Regions from separate parts of the Frateuria sp. GZRe12 genome, predicted to be linked through region 2. Evidence: predicted binding sites of a transcription regulator. Region 2 holds the regulator's gene; each other region holds the start of a gene.

Region 1 (3,481 bases), on a different contig from region 2:
GCGCGAGCCCTTGAAGCCGGTGGTGCCGGTGTTGGCGATGTTGTTGGCGGTGACTTCCAGGTCCTTGGAAGCCGCGTTCAGGCCGCTCAGCGCGATATTGAAAGCCATCGTTGTTTCCCCTGTACGGGTGTGATGTCCGTGAATGGATGTGTCAGTTGACGCGCGCGACCTGGCTCAGCAGCACGCCGCCGAAACCGTCCACGTCCAGGTAGGCGCCGTCGGCGCCGGTCATGCCCACGCCGGCGACCTTGCCGGTGACATAGGTGGCCACCGCGGTATTGCCGGTCTGCGCGGCCAGTCCGTAGGTGCCCGGGGGCAGCGGCTGGCCGTCGTTCCCGGTGCCGTCCCAGTGGAAGTCGGCAAGGCCCGCGGTCTGCGTGCCCAGGTCGATCGTGCGCACCACGTCGCCGGCGTTGTCCACGATCTGCACCAGCGTGCGGCCGCCGCCATCGGGCACGTTCACCGCGCCATCGAGACTGCCGCCCTGCAGGCGCCCGACCGCCGAAGGCACGGTCACGTTGCGCCCTACCATGCTGGAGGCCTGCAGCAACTGGTTGCCCTGCATCGACTGCGACAGCGCGTCGAAGGAGGTCTGCAGGTTCTGCGTGGCCGAGACCTGGTTGATCTGTGCCAGCTGGCTCACCATCTGCGAGGAATCCATCGGCTGGGTCGGATCCTGGTTGCGCATCTGCTGGATCAAGAGGCTCAGGAAGTCGGCCTGGCTTAGGGTCTTGGTCTGGCCAAGTGCCCCGGCGGCACCGGCGGCATTGCTGGAATTGATCGCGAGGTCGCTCATGGCCGTTCCTTATTTCCCGAGGTCCAGCGTCTTCTGCATCAGCTGGCGCGCGGTGTTCATCACCTCGACGTTGTTCTGGTACGAACGCGAGGCGGAAATCATGTTGACCAGCTCGTCCACCGGGTTGACGTTGCTCTGGTAGACGTAGCCGTCGGCATCGGCCAGCGGGTTGCCCGGCTCGTAGCGGCTGGTGATGGCATTCGGACTCTCGGTGACGCCGAGCACCTTGACGCCCTCGCTGCCGGCTTCGGCCGGCTGGCCGTCCAGGCCGTTGCGGATCGCGGCGAACAGCGGCTCCTTGGCGCGGTAGGCGGCATCGGGCGTACTCGCCACGCTGTCGGCGTTGGCCAGGTTGCTGGCCACGGTGTTGAGCCGGGTGGACTGCGCCGCCATGCCGGAGCCGGCGACGTTGAAGATGTTGAACAGCGACATCAGCCCTGGCCTCCGGTGATGGCGGTCCGCAGCATGCGGATCTGCGCGGTGATGAAGGCCATGCTTGCCTGGTAGTGGACGCTGTTGGCGGCGAAGGCGGCCTGCTCCTGCTGTGCGTCGACGGTGTTGCCGTCCATGCTCGGCTGGGTCGGCACGCGGTAGGACAGCGTGTCGCGCGCCTGCGCCACCGGATCGATCTGGCCCTGGGTCGGCGCGGCCAGCGGCAGGCTGCCGTCGTTATTGCCGCCGGCGGCGGCCAGTGCCTTGCGGAAGTCGACGTCGCGGGCGAGGTAGCCGGGCGTGTCGGCGTTGGCCAGGTTGCTGGCCAGCACCTCGGTACGGCGCTGCCACAGCGCGAGCGCGCCGGTGTGCATGCCGAACAGGTTGTCGATGGGTTGGCTCATCGCTTGCCTCCGCGCGGTCGATTCGTCCGCACGGGGCTTGAGGCAAGTTGTGTGCCATGGGGGCGCAAAGCCTTGCCGTGGCTGGCTTTACGCGGGGCGGCGGGATGTCGCCTCCGCCGCGGAGTCGGTTTTCCGACGGCCCTTCAGGGCGGGCTTTTGCGCGCCATCAGGCCGCCGGAAGCGCAGGCCTGACGGACCCTACGCGAGGTCTTCCTCGGGCAGCAGGTCGATCACCGCCTGGGCCAGCAGGTCCGGCTGGAACTTGGCGATGAAGCGGTCGGCGTTGACCTCGCGCACCATCGCCTCGTTGAACAGGCCGCTCAGCGAGCTGTGCAGTACGACCTTGAGCCGCCGCAATGTGGGTGTCTCGCGGATCGCGCGGGTCAGCGCATAACCGTCCAGCCGCGGCATCTCGATGTCCGATACCACCAGGTTGACGCCCTCCCCCGGCGGTGCCGCGGCCAGCTCGTTCAGCCGATCGAGCGCCTCGCGGCCGTCCTGGGCCACCACGCACTCGATGTTCATCTGCTGGAAGATGCTGATCAGGCGGCGGCGCGCGACCACCGAATCGTCCGCCACCAGCACGCGGCGCGGGCGCAGCGTGTGGGCGCCGGCAGCGCGCTGCATCTGGGTGGACAGCTCGCCCGGCGCGCCGTCGATGCTCGCCAGCACGTGTTCCACGTCCACTACCGCCACCAGCGCGCCGTTGATCCGGGTCACCGCGTTGACGCGCGGGCCGAAGCCCAGCGCGGGACTGGGCGCGACCAGCGACTCGCCCTCGCAATGGACCATGTTCTTCAGATCGGATACCAGGAAGCCCTGCACCGTGCGGCTGAACTCGGTGACCATCAGGTGCGCGGACGGCTCGTCGACCAGCGCCGGATAACCCAGCGCGGCGGCCAGGTCGATGACCGGGATGGTCTGCCCGCGGTAGTCGCAGCTACCGGCGATCAGCGCGTGTGCGCCCGGCATGCGTTCCAGTGGCGGGCGGCGCAGAACCTCGCGCACCTTGAACACGTTGATGCCGAACAGCTGCGCATCGCCCAGCCGGAACAGCAGCATCGCCACCCGGTTGTGCCCGGCCAGGCGGGTCTGGCGTTCGACGTTTTCCAGCAGCGCGCCGGCCATGCGTGTCTCCAGCAAAGTAAGGACTAGCCCCTGCGTATCGGCGGCCTGGCCCGGCTCTTGAGGTTCGGCCCGCAACCGCCCGGCTGCGCCATGTTTTTCCGGATGACGCGCACAAGCGCCGGTGGCACATGCATTGCTTGTTCAAGTTTCGACGCATCCAGACGATGTCCTGAACATTCATCCGCAGGAACCGCAATCCACATGAGCCTGATCCGTAGCCAGTCCCTGGCCGCGCTGGTCCAAGCGGCCGCCGCTGGCGACGAGGCCCGCCTCGAACAGTTGTCGAACCAGCATCCGGCGGTCGCCCGCGCGCTGGCCCCGCTGCTGGCCCGTCTCGACGCCGGCCAGCCGTCCGCGCTGGCGCTGCAGACCCTGGAGCAGCAGGGACTGGTGCTGGCCGCCGCGCAGGTCCTGGGGCGCGAGCAGTCCGCGCTGGACAAGGCCACCCAGGAAAGCCGCGATGGCGTCGGCCGCTTGACGGACGCCAGCGCCGGAATCTCGACGGCCCTGCAGCAGGTCGCCAACGGCTTGGCGCAGGTCGAGCAGGCCCGCCAGACCGGCAGCGCCGGCGTGAGCGAGCTGGATGGCCAGTTGCGCCTCCTGCGCAGCGCGCTGTCGGCGATGAACCGCAACCAGGCGCGCCTGGCCGAGCAGGTCGGGCAGATCCGCAAGCTCACCGGCGCGGTGCAGGAGATCGCCCACCAGACCAATCTGGTCGCGC
Region 2 (3,481 bases):
CACCACGCTCAAGGGCAACGTGGTGATCACCCAGGGCTCGCTCAAAGCCACCGGCGACCTGGCCAAGGTTCACTTCGACGCCAACGCCGAGATCGACAGCGTCGTGTTGACCGGCAGCCCCGCACACCTCCAGCAGCTGGACGACAACGGCAACCTGATGCAGGGCGACGCGGCCACCATCGACTACAAGGTGGCCAAGGACTACGCCGTGCTGCAGGGCCATGCCTCGATCACCCAGCAGGGCCGTGGCGAGGCGCACGGCGATCGACTCACCTACAACACCCAGACCAGCGAAATGACCGGCGACAGCGGCGGCGACGGTCGCGTGCACATGATCTTCAAGCCCCAACCCAAGTCGGGAACCGCCGCGCCTGCCGCGGCCCCGGCCCCGGCCACCAGTGCACCCGCGCCCGCCACCAGCACCGGGCAGCCCTGACCGATGCTCGCTGCCGAAGGCCTGCAGAAACGCTACCGCTCGCGCCAGGTCGTGCGCGATTTCGGTTTTTCGATCCGCCAGGGCGAAGTGGTCGGCCTGCTCGGCCCCAACGGCGCCGGCAAGACCACCTGCTTCTACATGGTGGTGGGCCTGGTCGAAGCCGACGGCGGCACCATCCGGCTGGACCGCCAGGACATCACCGGCCTGCCCATGCACTCGCGCGCACGGCTGGGCATTGGCTACCTGCCGCAGGAAGCCTCGGTATTCCGCCGGTTGTCGGTGGCCGACAACATCATGGCCGTGCTGGAGCTGCGCGAGGGCCTCAGCGCCCGCCAGCGCAACGAACAGCTCGAAGGGCTGATGGACGAGCTGAAGATCGCCCATATCGCCGGCCAGAAAGGCATCAGCCTCTCCGGTGGCGAGCGCCGCCGCGTGGAGATCGCCCGCGCGCTGGCCGCGCAGCCGCGCTACATGTTGCTGGACGAGCCGTTCGCCGGCGTCGACCCGATTTCGGTGGGCGAGATCCAGCGTATCGTGCGGCACCTGAAGGAACGCGGCATCGGCGTCCTCATCACCGACCACAACGTGCGCGAGACGCTGGGCATCTGCGATCGCGCCTACATCCTGAACGATGGCGAGGTGCTCTCGCGCGGCACGCCGGCGCACATCCTTGCCGACGAAAAGGTGCGCGAAGTCTACCTGGGACGCGAATTCAAGCTGTGAAGCGGTGATGTGACGCAGGGACCGTCGGAGCCTGCCATCGCTATGGTCGCGTCACACCCACCGGGGTAGGATGACCGCAAGTCTCTCCCCAACGGCTGGCATGAAACCCGGGCTCCAGTTCCGACTCAACCAACAGCTCACCCTGACGCCGCAGTTGCAGCAGGCGATCCGGCTGTTGCAGCTGTCGCAGCTGGAGCTGGAGGCGGAACTGCGGCAGATTGCCGAGGGCAACCCGCTGCTGGAGTTCGAGGAGGAGTCGGCGCCGGGCGAAACCGAGGAAGAAAGTTTCTCCGCCGCCCCGGTCGAAGCGCCGACCGTCGACCACAACGCGGACGACGCCGCGGACTGGGGCGAAGCCGACGCCCCGGCCGAGGCGCCGATCGATTTCTCGCTCGGCAGCAGCGCGCCTTCGGGCAGCCGCGGCGACGAGGATTTCGAACCGCAGAACGCCGCGCCCGAGACCCTGCAGGAACACCTGCTGTGGCAGTTGAACCTTTCGCCCTTCAACACGCGCCAGCGGCTGATCGCCACCGTCATCATCGACGCGCTCAACGCAGACGGCTACCTCGCCGAAGGCATCGAAGGCGTGCTCGCCGCCCTGCCGGCGGATCTCGATGCGACAAGCGACGAAGTCGAGACGGTACGTCGCCAGTTACAGCGTTTCGATCCCACCGGCATCGCCAGCCTGGACCTGCGCGACTGCCTGCGCGTGCAGCTGGAGCAGTTCGACGCCGCTACGCCGCATCGCGGGCTTGCGCTGCAGATCGTCGCAGGCGAACTGGAACTGCTCGCGCGCAACGACATCGCCAAGCTCGCGCGCAAGTTGCGTGCGAGCGAGGAAGAAGTCGCCGCCGCGGCGCTGCTGATCCGCAGCCTGGATCCGCGTCCCGGCGCCGCGCTGGACGCCACGCCGGTCGAGTACGTGGCGCCGGACGTCTACGCCTACAAGGAAGGCAACCGCTGGAAGGTCAGCCTCAACCCGGACTGCCAGCCGCGGCTCGGCCTCAACCAGCACTACTGCAGCCTGATCGCGCAGGCGCGTGGCGAGGACGCCAGCTGGATGCGCGGGCAGTTGCAGGAAGCACGCTGGCTGATCAAGAGCCTCGAATCGCGCGCCGAAACGTTGCTGAAGGTCGCCGATGCGATCGTGCGCCGGCAGAGCGCCTTCCTGGACTACGGCCCGGAAGCGATGCATCCGCTGGTGCTGCGCGAAGTGGCGGAAGAGGTCGGCATGCACGAGTCGACCATCTCGCGCGTGACCACGCGCAAGTACATCCACACGCCGCGCGGCACCTTCGAGCTCAAGTACTTTTTCTCCAGCGGCGTCTCCACCGAGGACGGCGGTGGCGCCTCGGCCACCGCCATCCAGGCGATGATCAAGAAACTTATCGACGGCGAGGACACACGCAAGCCGTTGTCCGACCAGGCCCTGGCCGAGGAGCTCAACCGCAAGGGCATCCAGGTCGCGCGCCGCACCGTGGCCAAATACCGCGAGGCCCTTCGCATCCCCAGCTCGAGCGAGCGACAACGCGCCGGCTGACCGGCGCCTGAAACCCACCACTTGGAACCGGCCCGAACGATCCCATACCGAATGAAGACCGGCATGCCGGCACCAATCACCGGCATGCGAACCCGCCGCCCCACGGCGGCCTGTACCAGAGGAGGCGCCCCATGCAGTTCCAACTCACCGGCCAGCAGATCGAAGTCACCCCCGCCCTGCGTGCGCATGCCGAATCCCGGCTCGATCGCCTGACCCGCCTCGACGAACGGTGCCTGGGCCTGAGCATGGTGCTGTCGATCGACAAGCTGCAGCACTGCGCCGACGCCACCCTCAGCACCACCGGTGCCGCCCTGCATGCGGCGGCCTGCGGCGCCGACATGTATGCCTCCATCGACATGGTGTTCGACAAGCTCGCCGCGCAACTGCGCCGCCACCGCGACAAGGTGACCGACAAGCATCAGCAGGAAGCCCGGGAAGCGCGCCAGATCGGCTGATCCGTCCCGCACCAGGCAAAGGAGACCCGCCCCGGTGGCGGGTCTTTTTTTGCTCGAAGCGCGACACCACGGGCCAAGCCCCGCCGCGACCGCGGGAGGAAGATCCCGAGACAGGGGCGGATAGCCGCCCTCGGGACGCCCGCCCAGTCCGCCCTCCCCCGCATAGCTGGCACAATGGCGCCCATTGCCACCCGGCAGGGACACCCCTTGGAACGCCTGACCGCACGACAACTCTTCGACGGCGTCCACGAGCGCATGGGCCTGCGCTGGGTGGCAGGCATGCGTGGCGAAGGGCGCGTGCTCGAGCCTGGCGCCACCGCCACGCGC
Region 3 (3,481 bases), on a different contig from region 2:
TGTACGCGCGCTTGCTCGGCGGCCGTCGCGGCGAGCTGCGCTTCGTCGGCGAGTCCGCGCCGATGCGCCGCGTCAACGCGCTGATCCGCCAGGTCGCGCCATTCGATTCGTCCGTGCTGGTGCTGGGCGAGTCCGGCACCGGCAAGGAAATGGTCGCGCGCACCATCCACGAGTGTTCGCCGCGTCGCGACAAGCCGTTCGTGGCGATCAACTGCGGCGCGATCCCGGCCGAGCTGCTGGAGAGCGAGCTCTTCGGTCACGAGAAAGGCGCCTTCACCGGCGCGATCAGCACCCGCAAGGGCCGCTTCGAGATGGCCGAGGGCGGCACGCTGTTCCTGGACGAGATCGGCGACATGAGCCTGACCATGCAGGTCAAGCTGTTGCGCGTGCTGCAGGAGCGCGTGTACGAGCGCGTCGGCGGCACCAAGAGCCAGCGCTGCGACGTGCGCATCATCGCCGCCACCCATCGCAACCTGGAGCAGGCCATCGCCAACGGCCAGTTCCGCGAGGACCTGTTCTATCGCCTGTCCGTGTTCCCGCTGGAAATGCCCGCGCTGCGCGAGCACCTGGACGACCTGCCGGTGCTGATCGGCGAATTCAACCAGCGCCTGGCCCGCCGCGGCCTGGGCAGCGTGCGCTTCTCTGCCGGCGCGGTGAATGCGCTGCATCAGTACGGCTGGCCGGGCAACGTGCGCGAGCTGTGCAACCTGGTCGAGCGCCTCGCGATCCTCTACCCGCACGGCGAGATCCGCGCCAGCGATCTGCCGGAGAAGTACCGCGGCCGCCAGGCCGTGGAGGAAGCGCAGGGCGCCTCGCTGCTGGCGCTGATGGATGGCGCGCCGATGCCGGCGTCGATGGCCGCCGCCGTGGCGGTGTCGCCCGACGCGACGCTGCTGCCCGAGGGCGGGCTGGACCTCAAGGACCATCTGGCCGACATCGAAGTGGGCCTGATCCGCCAGGCGCTGGACGTCACCGGCGGCGTGGTCGCCCACGCGGCCAAGCTGCTGCACATGCAGCGCACCACGCTGGTGGAAAAGCTGCGCAAGTACGGCCTGCAGAACAGCCTGGCTGCGTAAGACGGGGAGCGGGGAACGACGGCCGCGCGTCGGTTCGTCGACCCCGTATTACCCAACACCCGCTTCCGCCTGGCCACTGCCCGCGACGCACTCCGCCTGAACTGCACGCTCCCGTTCCCTGTTCCCTCCTCGTGGCACGCCTCGTGCAGTCACACCTCCGAACCCCGCCACGCGCCGGAAACCCGACATGAGCACGATCGACGTCAACAACCTGCTCGCCCAGATGCGCCAGATCTCAAGCCAGGTGCGTCCGGCGGAGAGCGCGCTGAAGGCGGCGCCAGCGGCGAAGGCGGACTTCGGTGCGCTGCTGAAGGAGTCGATCGGCAGCGTCGGCCAGAGCCAGCAGCAGGCGGGCCAGATGGCGGCGGCATTCGAGCGCGGCGATCCGGGCGCGGACCTGGGCCGCACGATGGTGGCGATCCAGAAGGCCGACCTCTCGCTGCGCACGATGACCGAAGTGCGCAACAAGCTGGTCGATGCCTACAAGGAAATCATGAACATGCCGGTGTAAGCGCCGGCACCACGTTCTCCCCTTTTGCTTTACGGATGATTCGCTCCCATGGCTGACAACGCCATCGCCACCACCGACAGCTCTGCCAGCCGCTTCGACCTCAAGCAGCTCGCGCGCAGCCCCGCCTCGCGCCAGTTGCTGCTGCTGGTCGGCATGGCCGCGGCCGTCGCGCTGGGCGTGGCGGTGGTGCTGTGGTCGCGCGGGCCCAACTGGGGCCTGCTCTACGCCGGCCTGGGCCAGCAGGACGCCGCCGCGATCACCCAGGCGCTGCAGTCGACCAATACCCCCTACCAGCTCGGCAACGACGGCAGCTCGATCATGGTGCCGGCCTCGGACCTCGCCGCGGTGCGCCTGCGCCTGGCCGGGCAGGGGCTGCCGCAGGGCACCGCAACGAACACCGTGCCGCAGGCCGATTCGCCGTTCGGCATGAGCGATCTGGCCGAGCGCACGCGCTACCAGCAGATGCTGGAGACCGACCTGGGCAACACCATCGGCAGCCTGCAGGGCGTGCGCGCCGCGCGCGTGCACCTGGCGCTGTCCAAGCCGTCCGCCTTTATCCGCGACAGCCGCGAGGCCAGCGCCTCGGTGCTGGTCACGCTCTATCCGGGTCGGCAACTGGACGCAAGCCAGGTGGCGGCGATCGTGCACCTGGTCGCCGCCTCGGTACCCGACCTGGACGCCAGGCAGGTGTCGGTGATCGACCAGCAGGGCCAGCTGCTCACCGGCAGCGATCCGGACAGCGCGGCCGCGGTCGGCGACAGCCGCCTGCGCCTGGCCACGCGGATCGAAAACAGCTACGCGCAGCGCATCGAGGAACTGCTCACGCCGCTGGTCGGCCCCGGCAAGGTGCACGCGCAGGTCTCGGTGGACCTGGACTTCAGCGCCACCGAAAAGGCCAGCGAAACCTTCGACCACGAACACCCGGCCCTGCGCAGCGAACAGACCAGCAGCGAACACCACGCCGACGGCACGGCCGCCGACGGTGGCGTGCCCGGCGCGCTCAGCAACCAGCCGCCGGTCATGGCCGCGCAGCCGACCGCGGCCAATCCCAACGCCGGCGGCAAGGCCGCCGTAGCGCCGGCCACCGCCACCGCGCAGACCAACACCGGCGACAGCTCCTCCAGCGCCACCCGCAACTACGAACTGGACCGCACCATCAGCCACACCAGCGATCCGGCCGGACGGCTGGCGCGCCTGAGCGTGGCGGTGGTGGTCGACAACAAGACCGTGAGCGGCCCCAAGGGCGACGCCAGCGTGCCGTTCACGCCGCAGGAACTGGACCACCTCACCCAGCTGGCCAAGAACGCGGTCGGCTTCGACCAGGCCCGCGGCGACAGCGTGAGCGTCATCAACCAGGCTTTCCGTACCGCCCCGGCCGCCGACGCGCCCGAGCAACTGCCGCTGTGGCAGCGCCCCGGCGCGCTGGACCTGATCAAGCAGGCCATCGGCGTGCTGATCGCGTTGATCGTCGCTTTCGGTCTCCTGCGCCCGCTGCTCAAGGGGCTGATGCGCAGCGCGCCGCAACCGGCACTGGCCGGCGCCGGCCGCGTGCCTACGGTTTCCGTGCGGATTGCCGATGACGATGACGAGGGGAACCGGCTGTCGGGTCCACAGGTGATCGGATATGAGCAGAAAGTGGGCCTGGCCCGACGCATGGTCAGCGACAACCCCAAGCAGGTGGCGCAAGTGGTCAGGAACTGGGTCGGCGAGGATGGCGGCTAAGCGTCGATGAAACAGGAACCGCAAATCACCGGTGCGCAGCGCGCCGCGATCCTGCTGCTCACCCTGGGCGAGCAGGACGCCGCCGAGGTGCTCAAGCATCTGTCCGCGCGCGACGTGCAGGCGGTCGGCCAGGCCATGGCCGTGCTGACCAGCGTGTCGCGCGAACAGGTCG
Region 4 (3,481 bases), on a different contig from region 2:
TAGCCGCGCTGGCCGGTCTCGGCCCCCTGGATCGTCATCAGCGTTTGCCGAAGCGAGGCGCGAACCGCCTGGATGCGCTGTTGCTGTTCGAAGCCCCGCTCGCGTGTCGCCGCCAGCACGTAGGCACCGGCCAGCAGCGAGGCCAGTAAAACGAACCCGGCCGCCAGCATGATTCGCGACCGGATCAGGCTCGGTGGTTGCTCTACTGCCATGGCGACGCCGTTCGTATGCAGCGGCCGGAGTGGTCCGCGTGCGTGCAGGCATGGTAGGCACACGCGGCGTGCGTGTGGCGTGGGGATTGCTCGTGCCCGCTCGCGATGCCGACGACGAAGCGATCCTTCCGCGACCGTGCTCGGGTGTACGCTGTTGTGACCAGTCGCCGGGGAGGGCGCAGGGATGAAGCTACGAGCGACGAGACGGGTCGCTGTGTGTTTGCTGGTTGCGGCACTCGGTGGGGGCGCCGTGCAGGCGTCCGGATCCACGGCAGCCGAGACGCAGGTGCGCGAATACCATGCGCGGGTCGCGCTGGATGTCGATGCGGAGGGCAAGGTTTCCTCCGTCCTGTTGCCTCCGGAGGTACCTTCGGTGCTGGTAGCGGCAGCCCGGGAAACCATCTCGCATTGGCGTTTCAAGCCGCCCGTACGCGACGGCCGCGCGGTTACTGCGCGTACCTGGGCGACGACGGTGTTGCAGGTGGTCCCGCAACCGTCCGGCGATTACCGGCTGCGCGTGGTGTTCCAGTCGAACGGCCCGGGAATGGCATGCCCGGCACCCCGCTACCCGGTCGAGGCAGCCGTGGGAGGAAGCCAGGGAAACCTGGTCATGGAAGCCACTGCGCAGCCGGACGGCAGCTTGGCGGATATCGAAATGGTCAGCCATCAGTTGAAGAGGGCCTATACCTCGGCCTTCGAGAAGTCGGTCCGCACGGCCTTGGCCCAATGCCAGGTCTCGCCGGAGCTGGTCGACGGAAAGCCGGTAGCGACGCGTATGCGTCTCCCGTTCGTCTTTAAATTGCACCGGCTTTCAGCCCAGGAGTTCTCGGCGATCCGGAACGGCGCGGGTGTCGGCAGCGAGCCCGCCGACGACGATGCCGCCAGCCCCGCCGATCAGGCCGTTGCCCTGAACAGTCCCGTGCAGCCGCTTGAGCCAGCAAGCTGGGGAGCCGGCGTGACCGGCGAAGGCGCGCCTCAGCCGCCCGCCGGCAGCCACAGCAGCAACGCCACGCCCAACGCGATGCGGTAGATCGCGAACGGCGTGAAGCGGTGCGTGCGGATGTAGCCAAGCAGCCACTTCACCGCGGCGAAGGCGACGATGGCCGATACCACGAAACCGACCACCAGCGCGTTCCAGTCCTCGTGCACCGCACCGCCGTTCTTCACCACCTTGAGCAGCTCGTAGCCGGTAGCGGCGTACATGGTCGGGATGCCGACCAGGAAGGCGAATTCGGTCGCCGCGGCGCGATTGCTGGTGCCGGCCAGCAACGCGGCGAAGATGGTCGCGGCCGAGCGCGAGGTGCCGGGGAAGACCCCGGCGAGCATCTGCGCGATGCCGACCAGGATCGCTACCGTCCAGGTGACCTCGCGCCGCTCCGGCTGGCGCGCCGCGACCGCCTCGGCACCGAGCATCCAGAAGCCGCCGATGACCAGCGCCCAGGCGATCGGCGTGACCGTGTCGGGCAGGGTGAAGCCGAGCTTCACCGCGATGAAGCCGAGCACCGCGGTGATCAGGAAGGCCACCGTGAGCTTGGCCAGGTAATCGCGGTTGACCGGGTCGCGCCACTGGGTCAGCAACTGCCACAGGCGCTTCCAGTAGATCAGTGTCACCGCCAGGATCGCGCCCGCCTGGATGCCGATGTTGAACAGGTCCGAGCGCTGGCCCAGGCCCAATTGTTCGGCGATCAGCAGGTGTCCGGTCGAGGAAATCGGCAGGAATTCGGTAATGCCCTCGATGATGCCGAGCAGGATGACGCGGATCAGGTCGCTCACTAAGGGCTCTCCGGTGCGGCGGTAAAGCGGCATAGCTTACGGGGAAGCGGGCACGGCGGCGTGAGGCCGGTTTGCTTGAAGATGGTGCAAATACATGCGCGTCGATGGTGCAATAATGTCACGGAAGACGGCGCTTTGGAGCCGGAAGAGGGGCCCGACACGCATGCGCCTACGCCTCCCCGGGACGGTGTCGGCGAGGCGGGGCTGGCACGCGCATTGCAGTAACGCCGCCATACCTTTTCACCGCTCCGAGGCTCTTTGCCCATGACCGCCCAGAAAGTGCTCGACCTGATCGCCGAACACGACGTCGAATTCGTCGACCTGCGTTTTGCCGACATGCTCGGCAAGCACCACCACGTCACCTTCCCCGCGCACGCCATCGACGAGGGCACGTTCGAGGACGGCAAGATGTTCGACGGCTCCTCTATCCCGGGCTGGAAGGGCATCAACGAGTCGGACATGGTGCTGCTGCCCGATCCGGACACCGCGCACCTGGATCCGTTCTCCTCGCACACGCAGCTGATCCTGCACTGCGACGTGCTCGAGCCTTCGACCATGCAGGCCTACGGCCGCGACCCGCGCTCGATCGCCAAGCGCGGCGAGGCGTTCCTGAAGTCCACCGGCATCGCCGACACCGCCTTTTTCGGCCCGGAGCCGGAATTCTTCATCTTCGACTCGGTGCGCTGGCAGAACGACATGGGCCGCGTGTTCTACGAGATCGGCTCGGAAGAGGCGGCGTGGAGCTCGCGCTACAAGTACGACGGCCAGAACACCGGCCATCGCCCGGGCGTGAAGGGCGGCTACTTCCCCGTGTCGCCGGTCGACTCGCTGGGCGACCTGCGCGCGGACATGTGCAAGGTGCTCGAGTCGCTCGGCCAGGTGGTCGAGGTGCACCACCATGAGGTGGCCAACGCCGGCCAGTGCGAGATCGGCGTCAAGTTCAACACGCTGGTGAAGAAGGCCGACGAGCTGATGACGATGAAGTACGTCATCAAGAACGTCGCGCACCAGAACGGCAAGACCGTCACCTTCATGCCCAAGCCGATCGTCGGCGACAACGGTTCGGGCATGCACGTGCACCAGTCGCTGGCCAAGGACGGGCAGAACCTGTTCGCCGGCGAGCTTTACGGTGGCCTGTCGCAGATGGCGCTCTGGTACATCGGCGGCATCTTCAAGCACGCCAAGGCGATCAACGCCTTCGCCAACTCCACCACCAACAGCTACAAGCGCCTGGTGCCGGGCTTCGAGGCGCCGGTGATGCTGGCCTACTCGGCGCGTAACCGCTCGGCGAGCTGCCGCATCCCGTACGTGTCCAGCCCGAAGGGCCGCCGCATCGAGGTGCGCTTCCCCGATCCGATGAACTCCGGCTACCTGGTGTTCACCGCGCTGATGATGGCCGGCCTGGACGGCATCATCAACAAGATCGACCCGGGCGCGCCGGCCGACAAGGACCTCTACGACCTGCCGCCGGAGGAAGAGAAGAACATCCCGCAGGT

The links. The regulator sigma-54, encoded in region 2, starts transcription at its own class of promoters, with help from an activator protein. The targets are predictions, from matches to a motif close to TGGCACGNGCNTTGC.
Region 1: the regulator sigma-54 is predicted to act here: its motif matches at 1,675-1,689, upstream of flgB (flagellar basal body rod protein FlgB).
Region 3: the regulator sigma-54 is predicted to act here: its motif matches at 1,209-1,223, upstream of fliE (flagellar hook-basal body complex protein FliE).
Region 4: the regulator sigma-54 is predicted to act here: its motif matches at 2,191-2,205, upstream of glnA (type I glutamate--ammonia ligase).

What each region holds. Positions count from the first base shown of each region.
Region 1 covers NZ_JBHZGI010000007.1:92,379-95,859, reverse strand. Annotated here, with positions in the region: gene flgE (flagellar hook protein FlgE) at 1-108, opposite strand, end outside; gene ACFWZ4_RS14765 (flagellar hook assembly protein FlgD) at 152-796, opposite strand; gene flgC (flagellar basal body rod protein FlgC) at 806-1,228, opposite strand; gene flgB (flagellar basal body rod protein FlgB) at 1,228-1,632, opposite strand; gene ACFWZ4_RS14750 (chemotaxis protein) at 1,831-2,760, opposite strand; gene ACFWZ4_RS14745 (methyl-accepting chemotaxis protein) at 2,962-3,481, shown strand, end outside.
Region 2 covers NZ_JBHZGI010000006.1:110,626-114,106, forward strand. Annotated here, with positions in the region: gene lptA (lipopolysaccharide transport periplasmic protein LptA) at 1-436, shown strand, start outside; gene lptB (LPS export ABC transporter ATP-binding protein) at 440-1,159, shown strand; gene ACFWZ4_RS13850 (RNA polymerase factor sigma-54) at 1,260-2,699, shown strand; gene hpf (ribosome hibernation-promoting factor, HPF/YfiA family) at 2,831-3,154, shown strand; gene hprK (HPr(Ser) kinase/phosphatase) at 3,329-3,481, shown strand, end outside.
Region 3 covers NZ_JBHZGI010000007.1:110,219-113,699, forward strand. Annotated here, with positions in the region: gene ACFWZ4_RS14835 (sigma-54 dependent transcriptional regulator) at 1-1,076, shown strand, start outside; gene fliE (flagellar hook-basal body complex protein FliE) at 1,264-1,587, shown strand; gene fliF (flagellar basal-body MS-ring/collar protein FliF) at 1,636-3,309, shown strand; gene fliG (flagellar motor switch protein FliG) at 3,316-3,481, shown strand, end outside.
Region 4 covers NZ_JBHZGI010000002.1:552,792-556,272, forward strand. Annotated here, with positions in the region: gene ACFWZ4_RS08305 (CHASE3 domain-containing protein) at 1-212, opposite strand, end outside; gene ACFWZ4_RS08310 (energy transducer TonB) at 499-1,242, shown strand; gene ACFWZ4_RS08315 (undecaprenyl-diphosphate phosphatase) at 1,188-1,985, opposite strand; gene glnA (type I glutamate--ammonia ligase) at 2,250-3,481, shown strand, end outside.